DNA from 3 places in the Arthrobacter sp. TJ-170 genome. Region 2 is predicted to be linked to each of the others. Evidence: riboswitches for the same ligand, from Rfam matches in the RefSeq annotation. Region 2 holds a riboswitch; each other region holds the start of a gene.
What was found. Region 2 has a riboswitch for cyclic di-AMP ahead of AC4D1W_RS00275 (NlpC/P60 family protein). Riboswitches for the same ligand answer to the same signal wherever they lie in the genome.
Positions count from the first base shown of each region.

Region 1 (6,028 bases), on a different contig from region 2:
GCCTTCCAGAACATCTGCTGTCTGCGCCCCTGCCACGAGAAAGCGAGTGCGGCGGAGGTGCCGAAGTTCGGACAGGGCGCCGGATTCAACCACTGTCCCGGCACGAATGATGGTGATGCGCTCGCAAAGCTGCTCCACCTCGCTCAGAATATGGCTGGAAAGCAGGACAGTTGCACCCTCCGCGCTTACGCGCTGCACCTGTCGTCGGAACACAGCATCCATGACGGGATCAAGACCCGCGCTCGGCTCGTCCAGCAGGTAGAGGCGCGCGGGCCGCGCGAACGCCGCGATCAGCGCAGCTTTCTGGCGGTTGCCCTTTGAATAGGTCCGTGCCCGGCGTCGGGGATCAAAGTCGAACTCCTCAATAAGCTCGCGGCGCAGTCTCTCGTCCGCGCCGCCGCGGAGGCCGGTGATCAGATCAATCACCTCACCTCCACTCAGGTCCGGCCAAAGATTCACATCACCCGGCACATAGGCAATGTCCCGGCGCGCGTGAATGGGTTCAGTCCACGGGTCCAGACCCAGGACCCGGACGGAGCCGCTGGTAGGACGCATGAGTCCAAGCAACAGCCGGAGGGTGGTGGACTTCCCGGCACCGTTGGGGCCGAGGAACCCGTGAACTTCACCGGCCCGGACGCGCAGGTCAAGCCCCGTCAGCGCCATGACCGAGCCGAATCTCTTGACCAGGCGCGAAGCCCGGATGACGTGTTCCGGTTCCATGGCAGGGCATTACCTCCCGCGCGTCGCACTCTGAGGAGCACAGCCTATACCGAGGTGCAGCGGCACCCGCAGAGTGACAACCCGTCCTTCTGCGTAATCCTCCGAGTGATGTAACCGGCGCTTAAACACCGCTGGGGAGGACCTTTTCAGGTCCTCCCCAGGGAGAAAGGCTAGTCCGAAGACTAGACGCGCACGAAGAACGCGCCGGCGAGGTCGCTCAGCGGGTGCTGCATGGTGAGGTTTGCACCATTCATGCCGCTGCTGATGACCTGGCCACCGCCAGCGTAAACAGCCACGTGGCCACCGGTGATGACGAGGTCACCCGGTGCCGGGGTGCTTACCTGCGCGCCGTAGCCTGCGAACTGCATGGGGCCGAGGTCACCGACAGGCTTCCCGGCTGCAGCCATTGCGATCTCAACGAGGCGGGTGCAGTCCTGAACAGCGCCACCGGCGAGCTGCGCCCGGGCAGAAGCGAGGATCGATGCGCCTGCGCCGCTTGAAGAACCATCAGCCACGGTGATCTTGGAGGACGCGGTGGTGATGTTCATGGTGCTGGTCTCTGCCGGTGCCGGAGCAGCCTGAACCTGCGGTGCAGGTGCGGGAGCCGGTGCCGGAGCGGGTGCAGCAGGAGCCGGAGCGGGTGCAGCCGCGGCAGGAGCCGGAGCGGCTGCAGCAGGAGCGGGTGCAGCCGCGGCAGGAGCCGGAGCGGCTGCGGCGCTGCCGGACAAGCTGATGACCTGGCCCGGGTAGATGATTGACTCCCAGCCGAGGCCGTTCGCAGCGAAGATGGCGTCGAGGCTGACACCGTAGTTGCCGGCGATGGCGCCGAGGGTGTCTCCGGCCTGAACGGTGTGGGTCGGAGCGTTCACAGCAGGTGCCGGAGCAGCCGGAGCCTGAGCAACGGGGGCCGGGGCGACGGGCGCCACTGCTGCCTGCACGCTTACCTCAGCGGCCGGGACGGTGGCAGAAGTGGTGGTGGTTCCCGCGCTGGCCGGAAGGGCGGCTCCGAACATGATGCCGGAGGCTGCTACAACTACAGCTGCAGGGCGGCCAACGGTGCCAGCGTGCGAGCTGACTGCCTTGGACACGATCTGCATGGTGCTGGGCGGAGTTGCACGGTGGCGCGCGATATGACGGTTTTTGGACACGGAATAGCCTCTCCCAACGCCTGCGGAGTTAGCTGTCGGATTCGGATGGGAGCCACCCGGACGACCGGCACAGAGCCGGTACGTCTTCACCCCTAGGACTTCACAGAAGTCCGCTAATCTGGTTCCCCCGCTCCTGCCGCAGTGTGTAGCGAACGGACCTTCCAGCGGCGGCAGGATTAGGCAATCCACCAGAAGGAAGCCGGGCTTTTGAACCCGGCGTGTCCATAACGTTACATACCTTTCATTGAATTGTCACGTTTCGATCACGGAGAGGCTGATCACACGTGCCGCAGCATCCGGTCAGATCTTGTATTCGGCGTTCGGGTCTTTTGAAGCTTCGTTATCGCCGCCACGGTGCATCGCCGACTGGGCCTTCTTCAGTGCCTGCTCAGCCTGCGCCTGAACCTCGGGAGCTTTGGCTTTCACGGTCTCCGACGCCTGGGAAACCTTGCCCTGCACCTTCGGACTGTTCCACAGCTCGTTGGCCTTGACCTTGATCTGCTCATAGCTGGCACGACCGGCCCGGGCGCCCAGAACGTAGCCTGCCGCCATGCCTGCTGCAAAAACCAACTTGTTCTTCATCGCGTTACTCCTGACGTGTCGGATACTGAGATATCGAATCTAATCAGCATACTTACTTTTGTCACGTCAGGGGATACTTACCACCGTCCGTTGCGGGGCCTCGGCTGGCATCGTGGGCAGGTATATGAGGAACGGTTCATGAAGGTGTCGCGCCGGATGCGCGAGTCCAGACCGTCTGCCGAGCATCGCCGGCAAGGGTCGCGTTCCCTGCCATAGGCGTTCAGTGAGCGTTCAAAGTAACCGGAGGCGCCGTTGACGTTCACGTAGAGGGAATCGAAGCTCGTGCCTCCTGCGTCGAGCGCGCGAGCCATCACGTCGCGGCAGGACGTGAGCAGCCGGGCAGCTTCCGCCCGGCGGAGAGTGTCCGTGGGACGCGCATAGTGCAGTCTGGCAGCCCACAGCGACTCGTCCGCGTAGATGTTGCCGACTCCCGAAACCAGAGTCTGGTCGAGCAGTGCACGCTTCAAACCGGTGCGCCGGGCGCGCAGCTTCCGGTAGAACTCCTCGAAGGAAAATGCCGGGTCCAGCGGGTCCCGCGCGATGTGCGCCGCTTCGAGCGGCACCAGTGGCGCTGGACACTCCCCCAGTCCACCCGGAAGCCCGTCCGAGGTGGGCACCATGCTAGTAACGAAGAGGCCACCGAAGATTCGCTGATCAACGAAGCGGAGCTCTTCCGGCAGCGGTTCGCCTCCGGAAACTGTGGACAGCCGCAGCCGTACCTTCAGGTGCTTTTCGTCGGGCTGGGTGTGGTCTTCGACCAGAAGCTGTCCGCTCATGCCTAGATGCGCCATCAGCGCTATCTGTTCCGTGCCGGCCGTGAGGCCGGCCGGAGGCGGCGGGTACGACGACATAGGGTCACCGATGTCGCCGTCATCCGTAGCGAGCGGCAACCAGAGAAATTTCCCACGGCGTACCGCATCTGTGACGCGGGCGCCGACAAGGTTGCCTCTGAAGTCCTCAGTGCCGAGGGCATGACGGCGGATTGAGCGGGGGTCAAGAACGTCTACCGCCTCGATGCGGCGCCCGCTGACCCAGCGTGCGAGCCCCCGGCGTACAACCTCCACCTCGGGAAGTTCAGGCATCACAAGCTCCCGGGATCACGTGGACTGACGTGCCTCCGCGTCAGCGTGCGCATCGACGTTCCCTAGCTGCAGCAGCTTCCAGGAGGCCGCCGCCGCCTCTTGCTCGGCTTCCTTTTTGGAGCGGCCGGAGCCGGAACCATAACTGGTACCGCCGATGACAAGCACCGCTTCAAACCTGCGGTCGTGATCGGGACCGAATCCGGTGACCTTGTAGTCGATGACGCCCATCCGCTGCGCGGCGGCGATTTCCTGAATACTGGTTTTCCAGTCCGTTCCGGCACCGAGCGCTGCAGCGTCTTCCAACACAGGGCCGATGATGCGCATGACCAGGCGCCTCGCCGTCTCCATGCCACTACTGAGGTAGGTGGCGCCGATGATGGCTTCCATCGTGTCGGCAAGGATGGACGACTTGTTCCAGCCGTTGGTGAGCTTTTCGCCCTGCCCCAGCAGGATGTGTTGCCCGAGGCCGAGACCACGGGCAATCTCGGCGAGGGCGCGGGTACTGACGACGGCGGAGCGCCTCTTGGCGAGCTCGCCCTCGGACAGATCCGGATTGTCCCGATACAGGGCATCCGTGACCGAGAGTCCAAGGACTGCGTCGCCCAGGAACTCGAGCCGTTCGTTGGTGGGGATGCCGCCCTGCTCATACGCGTAGGAGCGATGCGTCAGGGCAAGACGAAGCGTCTCGGCGTCAATACTGACACCGAGACGCTTCAAAAGATCTTCAGAACTTTCCACGCGGGCGACGCTTTCGCGATCGTTGCCGGCAGCACCGTGAAGCGGTGCCGTCAGCATTTAGACGTCGGCTACCTTGCGGCCCTTGTACTCAAGGAACAGCTCGGTACCGGCGGAGTCGGTGACAACCTTGGCCTGGTGGGCAAGGCTGTAGGTGACGCGACCGTTCTCCACCGTCTTCACCAGCTTGGGAGCAACAGCCTTCCACTGGGACCGGCGTGCACGCGTATTCGAGCGGGACATTTTCCGCTTGGGAACAGCCACGACTAACTCTCTTCTCTCTTGTCTGACTCTGTCTTAACTTCTGGTTCCGCTGCCTCAGGGCCGGCGGCCGCGCCGGCCAACCCTGTCAGAGCAGCCCAGCGGGGGTCGAGGACCTCGTGCTGGTGTCCGGGATCCTCTTCCAGGCGTGCACCGCATTCAGCACACAGACCCTGGCAGTCCTCCCGGCATACCGGCTGGAACGGCAACGATGTTACTACCGCATCCCGCAGTACCGGCTCAAGATCGACGGTGTCGTTCTCAACCAGGCGCTGCACGTCCTCCTCTTCATCCTCCGCCGACTCAGGGGCGTCGTAGTAGAAGAGTTCCTGCACATCGACACTGCTGCCATAGCTGAGCGGGTCAAGGCATCGGCCGCATTCGCCAGTTACTTCGACGTATACGGTTCCCGATACCAGGATCCCCTCATGTACAGCCTCGAACCTCAGGTCCAACTCCACTTCGGAGCCTTCCTGAACGCCGATGAGCGCCACACCAAAATCCTTCGGTGCGGGCACATGTTCTTCGACTGTTCGCATGCTCCCCGGGCTGCGCCCGAGATCCCTGACACTGAAGACCAGGGGCGAACTGAGATCGCTTCTAATGAAAACTCCTGTAGAACATGTGACCGACGAACCATCTTAGCCCGAAACGAAGCCCCACCCCAAACCGGTGGGTCTCTCGCACGCCTGGCGAATAGGAAATCTGTGGCATCGGGAGAACAATCCTCGCAAATACCACGCTAAGTTTGGAATTATGACTCAGATACGTGTGCGGGATGCTGCACAGTTCCTCGGCGTCAGCTCAGATACGGTGCGTCGCTGGGTAGAAGACGGAACACTGTCCGCCTCGCGATCCTCGGGTGTTCTCTCGGTTGACGGGCTGGGACTGGCCCGGTTGGCTCGGGATCGTGCCGTGCTTCCCTCGGACCTGTCCAGCGTGGCCACCTCTGCGCGCAACCGTTTCGTCGGGCTGGTTACCGAAGTGATCAGCGACCGGGTGATGTCCCAGGTGGAGCTCCAGTGCGGGCCGCACCGGGTCGTGTCCCTCATGAGCAGCGAAGCCGTGCGCGAGCTTGGGATAGAACCCGGCACGGTCGCGGTGGCCGTCATCAAAGCGACCAATGTGATCGTGGAGACAGCCACAGCCGAAACCACCCCGGCAACGCGCCTTCCGGACGGACCGCGATGATGCACCGGCTGCTCCGTGCGGCGAACGGGGCCGTCGTCGTGCTTGTCGTGGCAGCCTGCGGCAGCACGAGCCCTGCAGCGGAGGACACGCTCCATGTATACGCTGCGGCCTCACTGCAGGCGCCCTTCGAGGAGATGTCCTCGGAGTTCGAAGCCGATCATCCCGGGGTGAGTGTCCAGCTGAATTTTGCCGGCTCCTCCGACCTCGCAACGCAGATCATCGCGGGCGCACCCGCCGACGTGTTCGCATCGGCCAATACTGCAACGATGGAGAAGGTTGCCGCTGAAGGGCTGCTGGCGCCCGGACCCC
Region 1 is NZ_JBZCNL010000002.1:37,782-43,809, forward strand. It holds gene AC4D1W_RS04120 (ABC transporter ATP-binding protein) at 1-720, opposite strand, end outside; gene AC4D1W_RS04125 (C40 family peptidase) at 903-1,868, opposite strand; cyclic di-AMP (ydaO/yuaA leader) riboswitch at 1,872-2,029, opposite strand; gene AC4D1W_RS04130 (YtxH domain-containing protein) at 2,169-2,450, opposite strand; gene mutM (bifunctional DNA-formamidopyrimidine glycosylase/DNA-(apurinic or apyrimidinic site) lyase) at 2,528-3,532, opposite strand; gene rnc (ribonuclease III) at 3,548-4,270, opposite strand; gene rpmF (50S ribosomal protein L32) at 4,328-4,531, opposite strand; gene AC4D1W_RS04150 (YceD family protein) at 4,534-5,067, opposite strand; gene AC4D1W_RS04155 (TOBE domain-containing protein) at 5,285-5,719, shown strand; gene modA (molybdate ABC transporter substrate-binding protein) at 5,716-6,028, shown strand, end outside.
Region 1: another riboswitch for cyclic di-AMP. It lies ahead of AC4D1W_RS04125 (C40 family peptidase); the one in region 2 lies ahead of AC4D1W_RS00275 (NlpC/P60 family protein).

Region 2 (6,028 bases):
CAGGCGACGAGGTTCTCCCAGCTGTCCTCTCCCCCGCGCGAGCGCGGGACCACATGGTCGATTGTGGATGCGGCCTTGCCGCAGTAGGCGCACAGATGATTATCACGCCGGAGGACGCCGCGTCGCGTTGCTACCGTGCTGTTGCGGTAGGGGATCTTCACATACCGGTTAAGCAGAATGACAGATGGTCTGGACAGGACTTCGTTAGGACCAACCACCGGGTCCTCCCCTTCCGCGACGACGCTGGCTTTCCCTGTGAGAACAAGGACCAGCGCCCGGCGGAAGGTGACCACCGCCAGTGGTTCATATCCAGCATTAAGAACGAGAGTGCGCATGCACATTCCTCTTTGCCGACCATTGTCCAGGAGATTCCGTGAAATCCCTGAAGCTAAAGCGAAGGTACTTCGGATTAACAGTGCAAGAGTAAGCCGTTCCGCTTATGGTTCGTCAATCGCCACACCCGCTTTTTCCCGGCGGACGGGCACGAAAATGCCCCTCGCCGGAGACGGTGAGGGGCATTTACGGATCTGTCGGAGAATTAGCCGCCGACACGGATGAACACAGGGCCCGATCCGAGTTCGGAAGGCGCGATGACGGTCTGGTTGCCGTTGAATCCGCCATGGACGGCCTGGCCGCCGCCGATGTAAACAGCGATGTGGGCAAGTCCCATCCCGCCGTCGGCATAGTAAATGAGGTCACCGGGAATGGCTTCTGCGGCGCTGACCGTGCGGCCGAGGGAGAGGTAACCGGCCGGCCACCCGTGGAAGTTGATGCCGGCAGCGGCGAGGGCGTTGCTGGCGAGGCGGGTGCAGTCCTGGGTCACTCCGAGCTGCGCCTTCGCCGCAGCAGCGATGGTAGCGGCTACGCCCGAGGACGCCTGGGGTGCCGCTGCGGGGGCAGGCGTCTTGGCGACGGCTGGCTGCGCGGCGACAGTGGCCGTTGTTTCCACTGCTACTGCGGGCTCGATTACCGCAGGTTCTGCCTCGACAAGCGGTGCCACAGCGGGAGCGATCTCAATCGTTTCCGCCTGCGGCTGAATTACAGGGGCAACCACCTCAGGAGCGGCGACAGCCTTGACGGCCGCCTTGTTGAAGGAGATCTCAGCGTCCGCAGGTGCCTGGACCGGCGCCGTGGCGGGCTGAACCTCGAGCGTGGTGGTGACGGTGTTGCGCTCCGAAGGCAGTTCCACCGCGTTTGCGGCGACGCCGGTGGTAAGAACCAGTCCGGATGCTGCGGCGATGACGGCTGCCTGGCGGCCTACGCCCCCGGCGTTGTCGCTGACGGCGCGCGCAATGGTGGAGAGAGGGGCTGATCGCTGCACTTCGGCGCGGTGGCGCGCGATGGCACGGGTATTCGGGGTCATATGTGTGAGCTCCAGGTTTTCTGGTTCTTAGCTGACGCGGACGAAGCTGTAGCCAGAGAGATCGGACAGGCTGTGAAGACCGGTGTTCATACCGTTCAGGCCACCGCTGATGACCTGGCCGTTGCCGACGTAGATCGCGACGTGACCACCGGAGACCACGAGGTCACCGGGAGCGGGAGTGGGAACGACGGATCCAAAGGCGAAGAAGTCGCTGGGAGCGATGTCGCCTACGGACTTGCCGATTGAGCGGAGGGCCTTCTCAACCATCGCGGTGCAATCCTGTGCGACACCGATCTGGGAGTAGGCCGAGCCGACCAGCGCTGCACCGACGCCACTGGCGCTGGGTGCCTTGACAGGAGCGGGAGTCTCAACGGCGGCGGTCTCTACCTTTGCCTGGGCCGGAGCTGCTGCCGCAACCTGGACGGCCGGCGTTGCGACCTCGACAACGGTCTCGACGACCGGGGCCGGGGCGGCCTCAACAACCTCAGTCTGCACTGCGACAGGAGCGTCCTCGACGGCTTCGACAACCGGAGCAGCTACGGCCTCGACGGCCGCACGCTCGAAGGTGACAGCCGCATCAGCAGAAGCGCTGACTGCGGTGGGCTGAACGGCGACTGCGCTGAGCGTCTTGACAGCCTGGGCCGAACGCTGGGCGTCGGATGCGCCGTGGGCCGGAAGTCCGGCTGTAAGGACCAAGCCTGAAGCTGCCACAATGACCGCTGCCTGGCGTCCTACGGAACCTGCGTTCGAAGATACAGCTTTCGAGATGGCTGCGAGCGAGTTGGTATGAACCGGCACCGCACGGTGGCGGCCCAGCGCAGAGCTGTTTGACACGTTAAATTGCCTCTCCCTACGCCTGCGAGGTGAGCTGTCGGATTCGGATGGGAGTCACCCGGCCGCGGATCGTCTCAAATCCTGCGACTTAACCCCAAGGACTTCTGAAAAGAAGCCCGCAATTGGTTCCCCCGCCCCTGCCATGCGATTTACGAACGGACCTCGTGCAGTGGCAGAGCTAGGCGATCTGCGCGAGAGTGCCGAACCCCCTGCGATCCGGCACGAGTTGAACGCTACCCCAGAAATTGAGGTATGTCACATTCCGATCACGGAACGGTGTGTTCCCGGTTACGACGATATTGAAACCGTTCAAAGCCAACCGAGCGGGTCGACGTTCTTGCCGTCTACAAGGACCTCGAAATGCAGGTGGCATCCGGTAGAAGCACCGGTGGATCCCACCCGTGCGATAGCTTCGCCGCGGTCAACAACCTGACCGACTGTCACGTCCATCGCTGACAGGTGGTTGTAGGTGGTCTCCAGGCCGTTGGCGTGCTGCACGACGACGCGATTGCCGCCGCCGTACGCGTGCCACCCTGCGAAGGTCACTGTGCCGGCCGCTGCAGCCTTCACGGCCGTTCCGCAGGCTTCGCTCATATCCTGCCCCGTGTGGAGCTCACCGGTGCCGGTGATGGGGCTGATTCGGGTGCCGAAGGGCGAGCTCATTACTCCGCCGTCCAGTGGCGCGGAGAGGGAACCTTTGGATTCTGCGGTCACGATGTCACTGCCCGAAGCGGAGACCATTTCGGCGAGCTTTGCCTCGGGGTCGAACTTCCCGTGCAGCCCAGCCCGGTGGAACGAGACATCCGCACCCGCGGCGGCCTGAACCCGCTGTGGTTCGTCCTGCTCAGCCGGAGCGGAAACGGCCTGTGCGTCGGAAGGCGCAACCGCTGCGGTTGTGGGCAGCGCGACGGTGAGGACCATTCCGGATGCAGCGGCGGCAATGGCAACCTTCTGGCTAAGCCCTGCCAGGGAAATATCCCGGCGTACGGTGACGGCGCGGCGTCGTCGTTCGATCCGCTGCGCGTCCCGGGGACGGAGGCCATTAGTGGACTGGGCCCCAGGCGCGGATTGTGCCGGGGCTTCGGAGACGTTGCGGGCCTCGCGCCGGGACATCGGCGCAGCTGGGCACGCAGCAACCGCCGCCGTCGGGGTCTTGAACTCCTGGACAGCTGACGTGACCGGCACAGCGACGTGGGGCGCTGTGAGGTGGGGCACAGCGACGTGGCGGGCTGGGAGGTGGGGCACAGCGACGTGGCGGGCTGTGAGGTGGGCGGTTCGCTCGGCCCGGTGACGCCTGTGGGCGTCGCGGGGCCGTGCTTCAGCAACCGGGGTGCCTGCACGGCGGCGCCCCGAAGCAGTGTTCGACAAGGAGACCCTTTCTCATTTTCGCCTGCGAAGTTAGCTGTCGGGTTCGAGTATGAGAAAACTCGGTTCGGATACTTCCGTTATGGCAGCACCCGGCACTTCACCCCAAGGCCATGGCGAGCCATAACCGGTGGTGGGTCCTCCGCCCCTGTCATCTGTTCAACACTGCGTTCGCTGACAGGGTTAGGCATGCGAACCAGGTAACGCTGGAGTATCAGCGCCAGGTATTAACTATAAAACCGGTGAGATCGAGCGTAACCGTTTCGTAACCAAACTGTGGATAACCTTAGGCAATCCAGAGCTTTCCCGACTTTGGTCAAGACTGGGGATGAACCGCCACGAAAACGTGTGAGGCGACTTCCGGCGGCAGTTCCAGTGCGCCCTCCACACCGGGCACCCGAACGGACACGTAATCCCCCGCCGCCTGCAGGGTCATGGACGCTCCGGGTCGCAGGCCACCCTCATCCAACTGCGTGAGCAGTTCCGGATCGACCTGGATAGGTTCAGCCAGACGGATAAGAGTCACAGCTGACCCGGCGATATTCGTCGCCAGGGCTTCGCTGAGGGTACACACACCGAGGGTCACGGTTTCGGAGGGCGTTCCGCCGATCGCTTCAAGCCCGGGAATGGGATTGCCGTAGGGCGACTCCGTCGGCTTTCCAAGCAATTCGTAGAGGCGCCGTTCGACCCGCTCACTCATGACGTGTTCCCACCGGCACGCCTCGTCGTGGACATAGGCCCAGTCAAGACCGATGACATCGGAGAGCAGTCGTTCAGCCAGCCGGTGCTTGCGCATCACCTCGGTGGCCCGCCGACGTCCGAGTTCGGTCAGTTCAAGGTGACGATCGCCGGTCACCACAACCAGCCCGTCGCGTTCCATCCGGCCCACCGTCTGAGACACCGTGGGTCCTGAGTGGCGAAGGCGCTCTGCGATGCGCGCACGCAGGGCCACGATGTTTTCTTCCTCGAGCTCAAGGATGGTCCGCAGGTACATCTCGGTGGTGTCGATGAGGTCCGTCATGCGGGGTTCAGCTCCTTGGCACTGGTGCGGATTGAGCGTTGATGCAGCGGTTGCCTGCAGTCCCTGGAAGGTGGGCCGCCGTCGTCATCCCTACGCCCCACAAGGTTAACCCATTTAGTTGGCCCGTTTGACGGTTGTCGTTTGCCACCGAACCGAGCGGTCATAATGCACCCGCGACGGAATCGCTGGGGCAGAATGGTCTGCGACCCCACATCACAAGTAAACGTCCTGGAGCAACCATGAGCACTTCCGCCGATATCCGCATCCCCGCCGAGCTGCTGCCGCAGGATGGACGGTTCGGCGCGGGTCCCTCCAAGATCCGTCCGGAGCAGCTGGACGCTCTCAAGAGTGCAGGTAGCGCACTGCTCGGAACCTCTCACCGTCAGGCCCCCGTAAAGAATCTGGTCGGATCGGTGCGGTCCGGCCTGATGGATTTCTTCGGCGCTCCTGAGGGCTACGAGGTTGTCCTCGGTGTCGGCGGATCCACTGCATTCTGGGATGTCGCCTCGTTCGGCCTCGTCGAATCCCGCGCACAGCACCTCTCCTTCGGTGAGTTCGGGTCCAAATTCGCTGCGGCAACGTCCAAGGCACCCTTCCTCGGGGAGTCCACAGTGATCACCTCCGAGTCCGGTTCACGACCGGCTCCCACCGCCGAGTCCGGCGTCGACTTCTACGCCTGGCCACAGAATGAGACCTCCACCGGTGTGGCGGCGCCCGTTGAACGCGTGAGCGGAGCAGACGACGGCGCGCTCGTTGCCATCGACGCGACCTCCGCGGCAGGCGGGCTTGCGGTGGACGTCTCCCAGGCAGACGTCTACTACTTCGCTCCGCAGAAGAACTTCGCGTCCGACGGCGGTCTCTGGCTTGGCCTGTTCTCCCCCGCAGCGCTGGAACGGGCAGCTGCAATCAAGGCATCGGGTCGCTGGATCCCAGATTTCCTCGACCTCCAGACAGCCATTGACAATTCGCGGCTCAATCAGACGTACAACACTCCGTCGCTTGCCACTCTTGTCACGCTGAACGCGCAGATCGAATGGCTCAACGGCAACGGCGGCCTCGACTTCGCCGCGAAGCGCACCGCCGATTCCGCGGGCCGCGTATACAGCTGGGCAGACGCCTCCGCCGTTGCCACCCCGTTTGTGCAGAATCCGGACCACCGTTCCAACGTCATCGCCACCGTCGACTTCGATGACACCGTTGACGCCTCAGCTGTGGCGAAGACCCTGCGGGCGAACGGGATTGTCGACGTCGAGCCGTACCGGAAGCTAGGCCGCAACCAGCTGCGCATCGCAACCTTCGTGGCGATCGAGCCCGCCGACGTGTCGGCGTTGCTGCAGTGCATCGACTACGTGGTGGAACGCTCCTAGCCGTTCCGCTCCGCCGTGTTTCGCGCCGTGGCGGCCAGGGTCAACCTGAGCCGCCGTGGGGCGGAGTGAACCAGCCGC
Region 2 is NZ_JBZCNL010000001.1:47,008-53,035, reverse strand. It holds gene AC4D1W_RS00285 (HNH endonuclease) at 1-335, opposite strand, end outside; gene AC4D1W_RS00280 (NlpC/P60 family protein) at 539-1,363, opposite strand; gene AC4D1W_RS00275 (NlpC/P60 family protein) at 1,391-2,197, opposite strand; cyclic di-AMP (ydaO/yuaA leader) riboswitch at 2,203-2,354, opposite strand; gene AC4D1W_RS00270 (M23 family metallopeptidase) at 2,507-3,565, opposite strand; cyclic di-AMP (ydaO/yuaA leader) riboswitch at 3,570-3,757, opposite strand; gene AC4D1W_RS00265 (iron-dependent transcriptional repressor DtxR) at 3,879-4,583, opposite strand; gene serC (phosphoserine transaminase) at 4,823-5,950, shown strand; gene AC4D1W_RS00255 (MFS transporter) at 5,947-6,028, opposite strand, start outside.

Region 3 (6,028 bases), on a different contig from region 2:
AGGAGTTTCCCTGCCGGTCGGAGTGATCACGGGTGTGCTCGGCGCCCCGTTCCTCCTCTGGCTTCTTGCCACATCCAACCGATCAGGCCAGGGAGGCTGACATGAGGTTGAACGCCAAAGACCTGACACTCGCATACGACAACCGCCGGGTGGTCGAAGACCTCACCGTCGAACTGCCGACGGGCAAGATCACAGTCATCGTCGGGGCGAACGCCTGCGGCAAGTCCACCCTGCTCCGCGGCCTGGCGCGGTTGCTCAAGCCTGCGGCGGGAACGGTGCTCCTGGACGGCAAGGACATCCACTCACTGTCCACCCGCGCGGTGGCGAAGACCCTCGGGCTGCTCCCGCAAACCCCGGTGGCCCCGGACGGAATCGCCGTGGTGGACCTCGTGGGCCGTGGCCGCTACCCTCACCAGGGCTGGTTCCGGCAGTGGAGTCCCGACGACGACGCCGCCGTTGCCTCCGCCCTGCGCGTCACCGACACGCTGGAACTCGCAGACCGCAACGTCGACGAACTCTCCGGCGGCCAGCGGCAGCGCGTCTGGATTGCCATGGCGCTGGCGCAGCAAACCGACATCCTGCTTCTGGATGAACCGACCACATTCCTTGACGTGGCGCACCAGGTGGAAGTCCTCGACCTGATCACGGATCTGAACCGTACTGCGGGCACCACCGTCGCAATCGTCCTGCATGACCTGAACCTCGCCGCTCGTTACGCGGACCACCTGATCGCCATGAAGGGCGGCCGCATTGTCGCCGAGGGCTCGCCGTCGAGGGTGGTCACAGCGGAGACGGTCGCCGAGGTCTTCGGCCTGGAATCGCAGGTTATCCCTGATCCCGTTTCGGGCACGCCGATGGTCGTGCCCATCGGGCGGCATCACGCCGCCCCCCGCACTGCAAGCGCAAAGACCACCCCTGAGGGCGTCACGGGTTTTTTACCGAACCCGCAGGACGGGCTCCCCGCACCGGCAATGGAGGCAGCATCGTGACAGAAGTCAGCACAGCGCATCGGGCCCGAAGGACGAGAACGGAGTCAACGTCAGAGACGGGGCCGGAGGCAACTCCACGGACCGCCGCAGCTGCAGGTGCACAGGCGGCCGTGTCCGCGATCCGCGCGTTCAACGTCGTGGTCAGCCGTGTGGAGCACGTCAGCGCGAATTTCCGTCGCATCACGTTCGGTGGTGCCTGCCTTTCCGGCTTCGGCGTCCAGGGTTCCACCCTGGATCTGCGCATCAAGGTGATGATCCCGCCGACCGGCGGTGAAGGCGCGGACCTCGGCGCGCTCATGGACGGCGCGGGCAGCGGGTGGTACCAGCAGTGGCTTTCCCTCCAGCCCGCGGAACGCGGGGACATGCGCACGTACACGGTCCGCGAATCACGCTGCAATCAGGAGGTTCCTGAGCTGGACGTCGACTTCGTGATGCACTTCGACGCGGACGGGAAGGGCGGCCCGGCCTCGCAGTGGGCCGCATCGGCTGAGCCGGGCGACCGGGTATGGCTGATCGGGCCAAACATCCATGCCGCAACCTGCTCAACCGCCGGCGCGTACGGCGGCATCGAGTGGCGCCCCGGCCTGGCCCAGAACGTTCTGCTCGCGGGGGATGAGACGGCCGTTCCGGCCATCAGCGCCATCCTTGAGTCACTGCCGGAGGACATCAGCGGCCACGCGTTCCTGGAAGTCCCGGACGGATCTGACTGCCAGGACATCCGGACCCGTTCCGGCGTAGGTATCAGCTGGCTGGTGCGCGGCGGCCGTCCGCACGGTGAACTGCTCGATGCGGCCGTTCGTCAGGCGGTCAGGGTCCCGGGCTGGGTATCCCTGGCGGCGCCCTTCCGCGTGAGCCTGGGCTCCGACACACCCTCAGGGCAGGCACTTGCCGCGGCAGCCCGTGCCGGCGGTCCTGAACGGGCAGCCGGACCCGAGCCGGAGGACATCGACATTGACAAGACCATCCTCTGGGAGACGCCCCAGCTACTGGATGCCGCGGCCCTTGACGGCTCGCTGAACCCGGACAAGCCTTCGGGCGCGCTGCCGTTTTATGCCTGGATTGCCGGTGAAGCCGCTGTGGTCCGAGGGTTGCGCCGTTACCTCGTGCGAGACGTCGGCATCGACCGCAAGCAGGTCGCCTTCATGGGTTACTGGCGTAGGGGTAAATCCGAACTCTGATAGCACAGGGGGGACGCAATTCCCGTGATTGCCACATAACGAATTTGTAACTTTCGGCAGAGTGCCGTACCGTTGAATCAGGTCATGCGTATCATCGTGGCCGCCGGACTGTACGCCTAGCCCTGTCACCTGTCCGGTTCCTCATCCTCGAAGACAGGGGCGGAGAACCCAATCCGGGCAGTCAGTCTGCCTTTGGGGTGAAGCCTGCAAACTCCTTGATCCCGCCCAAGCGCGGCCATCAAGGTAAGGCCGAGTAACTCTTGCTCGAACCCGACAGCTAACTTCGCCGGCGTCAAGAGAGGCAATCCCTTGTCCCAGCATGATTCCGTGGGCACTCCTGTGCCTGTTTCGGCCGGTCACCGTTCATCGCCAACACATGCCGGAAGTCGGACCCGACGCGCTGAGCGCCGCCACGATCGTGCACGGCGCCGTGTCCGCGCGCTGCTCTGCGTCGGCGGAGCCCTCACAGCTGCGTCAGGGCTTGCGCTGACCCAGGCAGGGCCGCCATTGCTGACAGAGGCAGGGCTGGTGAGGGCGAGCGAGACGCAGAGCGTCACCGCCCCCGAGGGCGCCGCAGTGGATTTCAGCCGCGAGTCGGTTGCACCGTCGTCGCCCAACGACATGCCCGCTGGGGAGAGCAAGGTTTCGACGCTGTCCGAGGGCGAAATCACGGTCGCCCAAGCCGAACCCAGCCGTAAGCCGGCGGAGGCGCCCAGCAAGGAGCCGGCAGAAAAACCTGCTGAGGAACCATCGCTCGGTGCGCCGCTGAGCAAGCTTTCGGTGGCTTCCGCATACGGCAAGCGGATCAATCCGATGAGCGGGTATGGCGAGGAAATGCACACGGGCACGGATTTCGCCGGGGCCTGCGGCACGCCGGTACTTGCCGCGGGCTCAGGCACCGTAACCGAATCCGGGTGGCACCCCTATGGCGGGGGTCAGCGCATTGTGATCGACCACGGCGGGGGACTGCAGACCACCTACAACCACCTCGCCTCACTGGGCACCACCGTTGGTGAGAAAATCGACCGCGCAGAGGCTATCGGCGCAGTGGGAAGCACCGGCAACTCCACCGGCTGCCATCTGCATTTCGAAGTGGTCGTCGATGGGAAGACAGTCGACCCGGGCGGCCACCTCTAGCGACTACCGGGCTCCCGACGCTCGCGCCGGGTCCCTGACCCGCTGGACCTACGGCACCGGGTCGGTCAGGATCGCCGGGTCCTTCTTGCCGTACGGCATCCGCACCTTCAGCGAGTCCGGTTCCACCCGGAAGGACATGTGCGTGCCCTGGCCGAGCGGGTCGCCGTCGAGCTCGATTTCCAGCGGCGTGTCAGACTCCACCTCTGCGGCCTTGCACTGGTAGTACTCCACCGATGGGTCCTTGCCCTTGCCCCGCGCCAGGAGCTTGCCGACGACAGCGAACCACCCGAACTTGCCCCGCGGCGCGATGGTCATGATGTCCAGCAGCCCGTCGTTGAGCCTGGCGCCCGGAAAGATCTCCAGGCCGCCCATGATCTTTCCGCAGTTGCCTCCCATGACGCTGCGCAGGCGGCGGGTGACCCGCTTGCCGCCGTCGATCGAGATATGAACCTTGGAGGGCTTGCCCGGGAGGTTCCGGATGCCGGCGTCGACGTATGCGAGCCAGCCCAACTTGTCCTTGAGGTCGTCGCGGGTATCAGCCATCACCGAAGCGTCGAAGCCAAGCCCGGCCATCACGAGGAAGACATGCGCGTCCTGTGCCCGGTCCACATTCACATGCACCACATCGATCAGCCGTTCGGTGCCACCGAGTGCCGCTTCGACGGCTCCGCGGGGATCGTCGACGTCAATGTCGAGGTTGCGCGCGAGCAGGTTGCCGGTGCCCAGCGGCAGCAGGCCGAGTGCCGTCGTCGTGCCGGCCAGTTCCTCCGCCACGCACCGTACGGTGCCGTCGCCGCCGGCCGCGATGACGACGTCGACCCCTTCCCTGAGCGCCTCTTGTGCCTGGCCGTGCCCCGGATCATCCTCGGTGGTCTCAAGGAAGAGGGGTTCCTGCCACCCCTTCTCGAGGCTCAGTTCCGTGACGATTGCGCGGATATCCTCCTCGGTGGGCTTGACCGGGTTGAGGATCAGGGCGGCGCGCTTTGTCCGCGATTCCGACTGCGTTTCCGACCGCGTTTCAGACTCGGTGTCCGGCAAAGAAGCCATGGGTATTCTCCTGACGAGATTGGTTGTAATCGAGCTTAGCGTCTGCCCCTCACCCGGTGCGCGAAGAGTTTTTACGGGACTATGCTGGGTGGTCAAAACCAGAAGGAGGAGCCATGACACAGGACCAATCCAGCGCAGGCCGGGGCAGCGGGCCGGAAGAGGGTGCCGAGGAGGGCAACCCGCTGAGCGGATCTCCCACGTTCCCCAACCCGTCCACGGCCCGTCCCACCGGTGACACCACCGGGTTCAACGGCTCGTACACCGAGACCGAGCACCAGACCCAGCACGAGTACGACGCCGAGAACCAGCACGCCGAGGGTGACTCCAGTCCCCGTTCCGGCGAGGAGGACTGACACTATTGGGCACTGAGTCTCCGGGCACCGAATTCGCCCATCGTTATGTCGCTCTTGGCGATTCCTTCACCGAGGGCGTGGGGGACTGGGACCCGCAAAGTCCCAACGGCGTGCGCGGCTGGGCTGACCGCGTCGCCGAGCAGTTGGTCCTCGCCGACCCGTCCTGGGGCTACGCGAACCTGGCCATCCGCGGCCGGAAGATGCGGCAGATCCTCTCTGAACAGGTCGATGCGGCGCTCGCCCTGAAACCGACCCTGGCAACCATCTATGCAGGCGCCAATGACATTCTGCGGCCCTCCATCGACCTGGACGCGCTTCTCGAAGAGTACGACGCCGGCATCGCCCGCCTGCGGAACAGCGGTGCCGCTGTGGTCCTCTTCACCGGGTTCGACTCGTCGAAGTCGGCCGTTTTCGGCAAAACCCGCGGGCGCACAGCCATCTACAACGAACTTGTCCGGGAAATCGCGGACCGGCACGATGCCGAGGTGGCTGACTACTGGCGGATGCGGGAGTTCCAGAACTGGGGGTACTGGGACGTGGACCGGATGCATATGTCCGCTGCCGGGCATACGCTCATGGCGGTTCGGGTTCTGGAAGTCCTGAAGTCCGCGCACAGTATCGAACTGCCCGAACTCGAGGCGCGCCCGGCTGCCTCGCGGCTTGTCCAACTCCGGAAAGATGCCCTGTGGGCTCGTGACTACCTCGGACCGTGGGTGGGCAGGCGGCTACGCAGGCAGTCATCCGGGGACGCGTTCACCGCGAAGTACCCGGAACTGACCCACCCGGTTCGGACACAGCAAACAACGTCCCCGTGACAGCCGGTCGTCTGCGAGAATGATCGTCATGACTGGCGCGCGGTGGTTGAATCCGGCCGAAAGACAAGCGTGGCTTGCACTCTATGCCGTGGCTACTATGCTGCCGGGGACGCTGGACGCCAATTTGAATAAGCGTGCCAAGATCACCCTGTTCGACTATCACGTCCTCGCCATGCTTTCGGAGGCAGAGGACCGGACGCTTCCCATGAGTGAGCTCGCCGGCCGGTCCAACGCTTCGCTTTCGCGGTTGAGTCATGTGGTCACAAAGCTGGAGACCCGCGGCTGGGTGCAGCGGAGCCAGAGCACCAGGGACCTCCGGGTTACCACCGCTTCCATCACCCAGGAAGGCCTTGGCAACCTGCAGTCACTCGCCGTCGAGCATGTGGAGCATGTCCGGCAGCTGGTTTTCCACGGGCTCGATGAGCGAGACATTGCTGACCTTGAGCGGGTGGGCAAAAAGATCCTGGCCAGGCTCGATGACGGCCACTGGATTCTGAAGCAGTCCCAGC
Region 3 is NZ_JBZCNL010000004.1:258,495-264,522, reverse strand. It holds gene AC4D1W_RS09970 (FecCD family ABC transporter permease) at 1-100, shown strand, start outside; gene AC4D1W_RS09965 (ABC transporter ATP-binding protein) at 102-989, shown strand; gene AC4D1W_RS09960 (siderophore-interacting protein) at 1,100-2,167, shown strand; cyclic di-AMP (ydaO/yuaA leader) riboswitch at 2,295-2,473, shown strand; gene AC4D1W_RS09955 (M23 family metallopeptidase) at 2,495-3,304, shown strand; gene AC4D1W_RS09950 (diacylglycerol/lipid kinase family protein) at 3,353-4,351, opposite strand; gene AC4D1W_RS09945 (hypothetical protein) at 4,465-4,704, shown strand; gene AC4D1W_RS09940 (SGNH/GDSL hydrolase family protein) at 4,710-5,519, shown strand; gene AC4D1W_RS09935 (MarR family winged helix-turn-helix transcriptional regulator) at 5,548-6,028, shown strand, end outside.
Region 3: another riboswitch for cyclic di-AMP. It lies ahead of AC4D1W_RS09955 (M23 family metallopeptidase); the one in region 2 lies ahead of AC4D1W_RS00275 (NlpC/P60 family protein).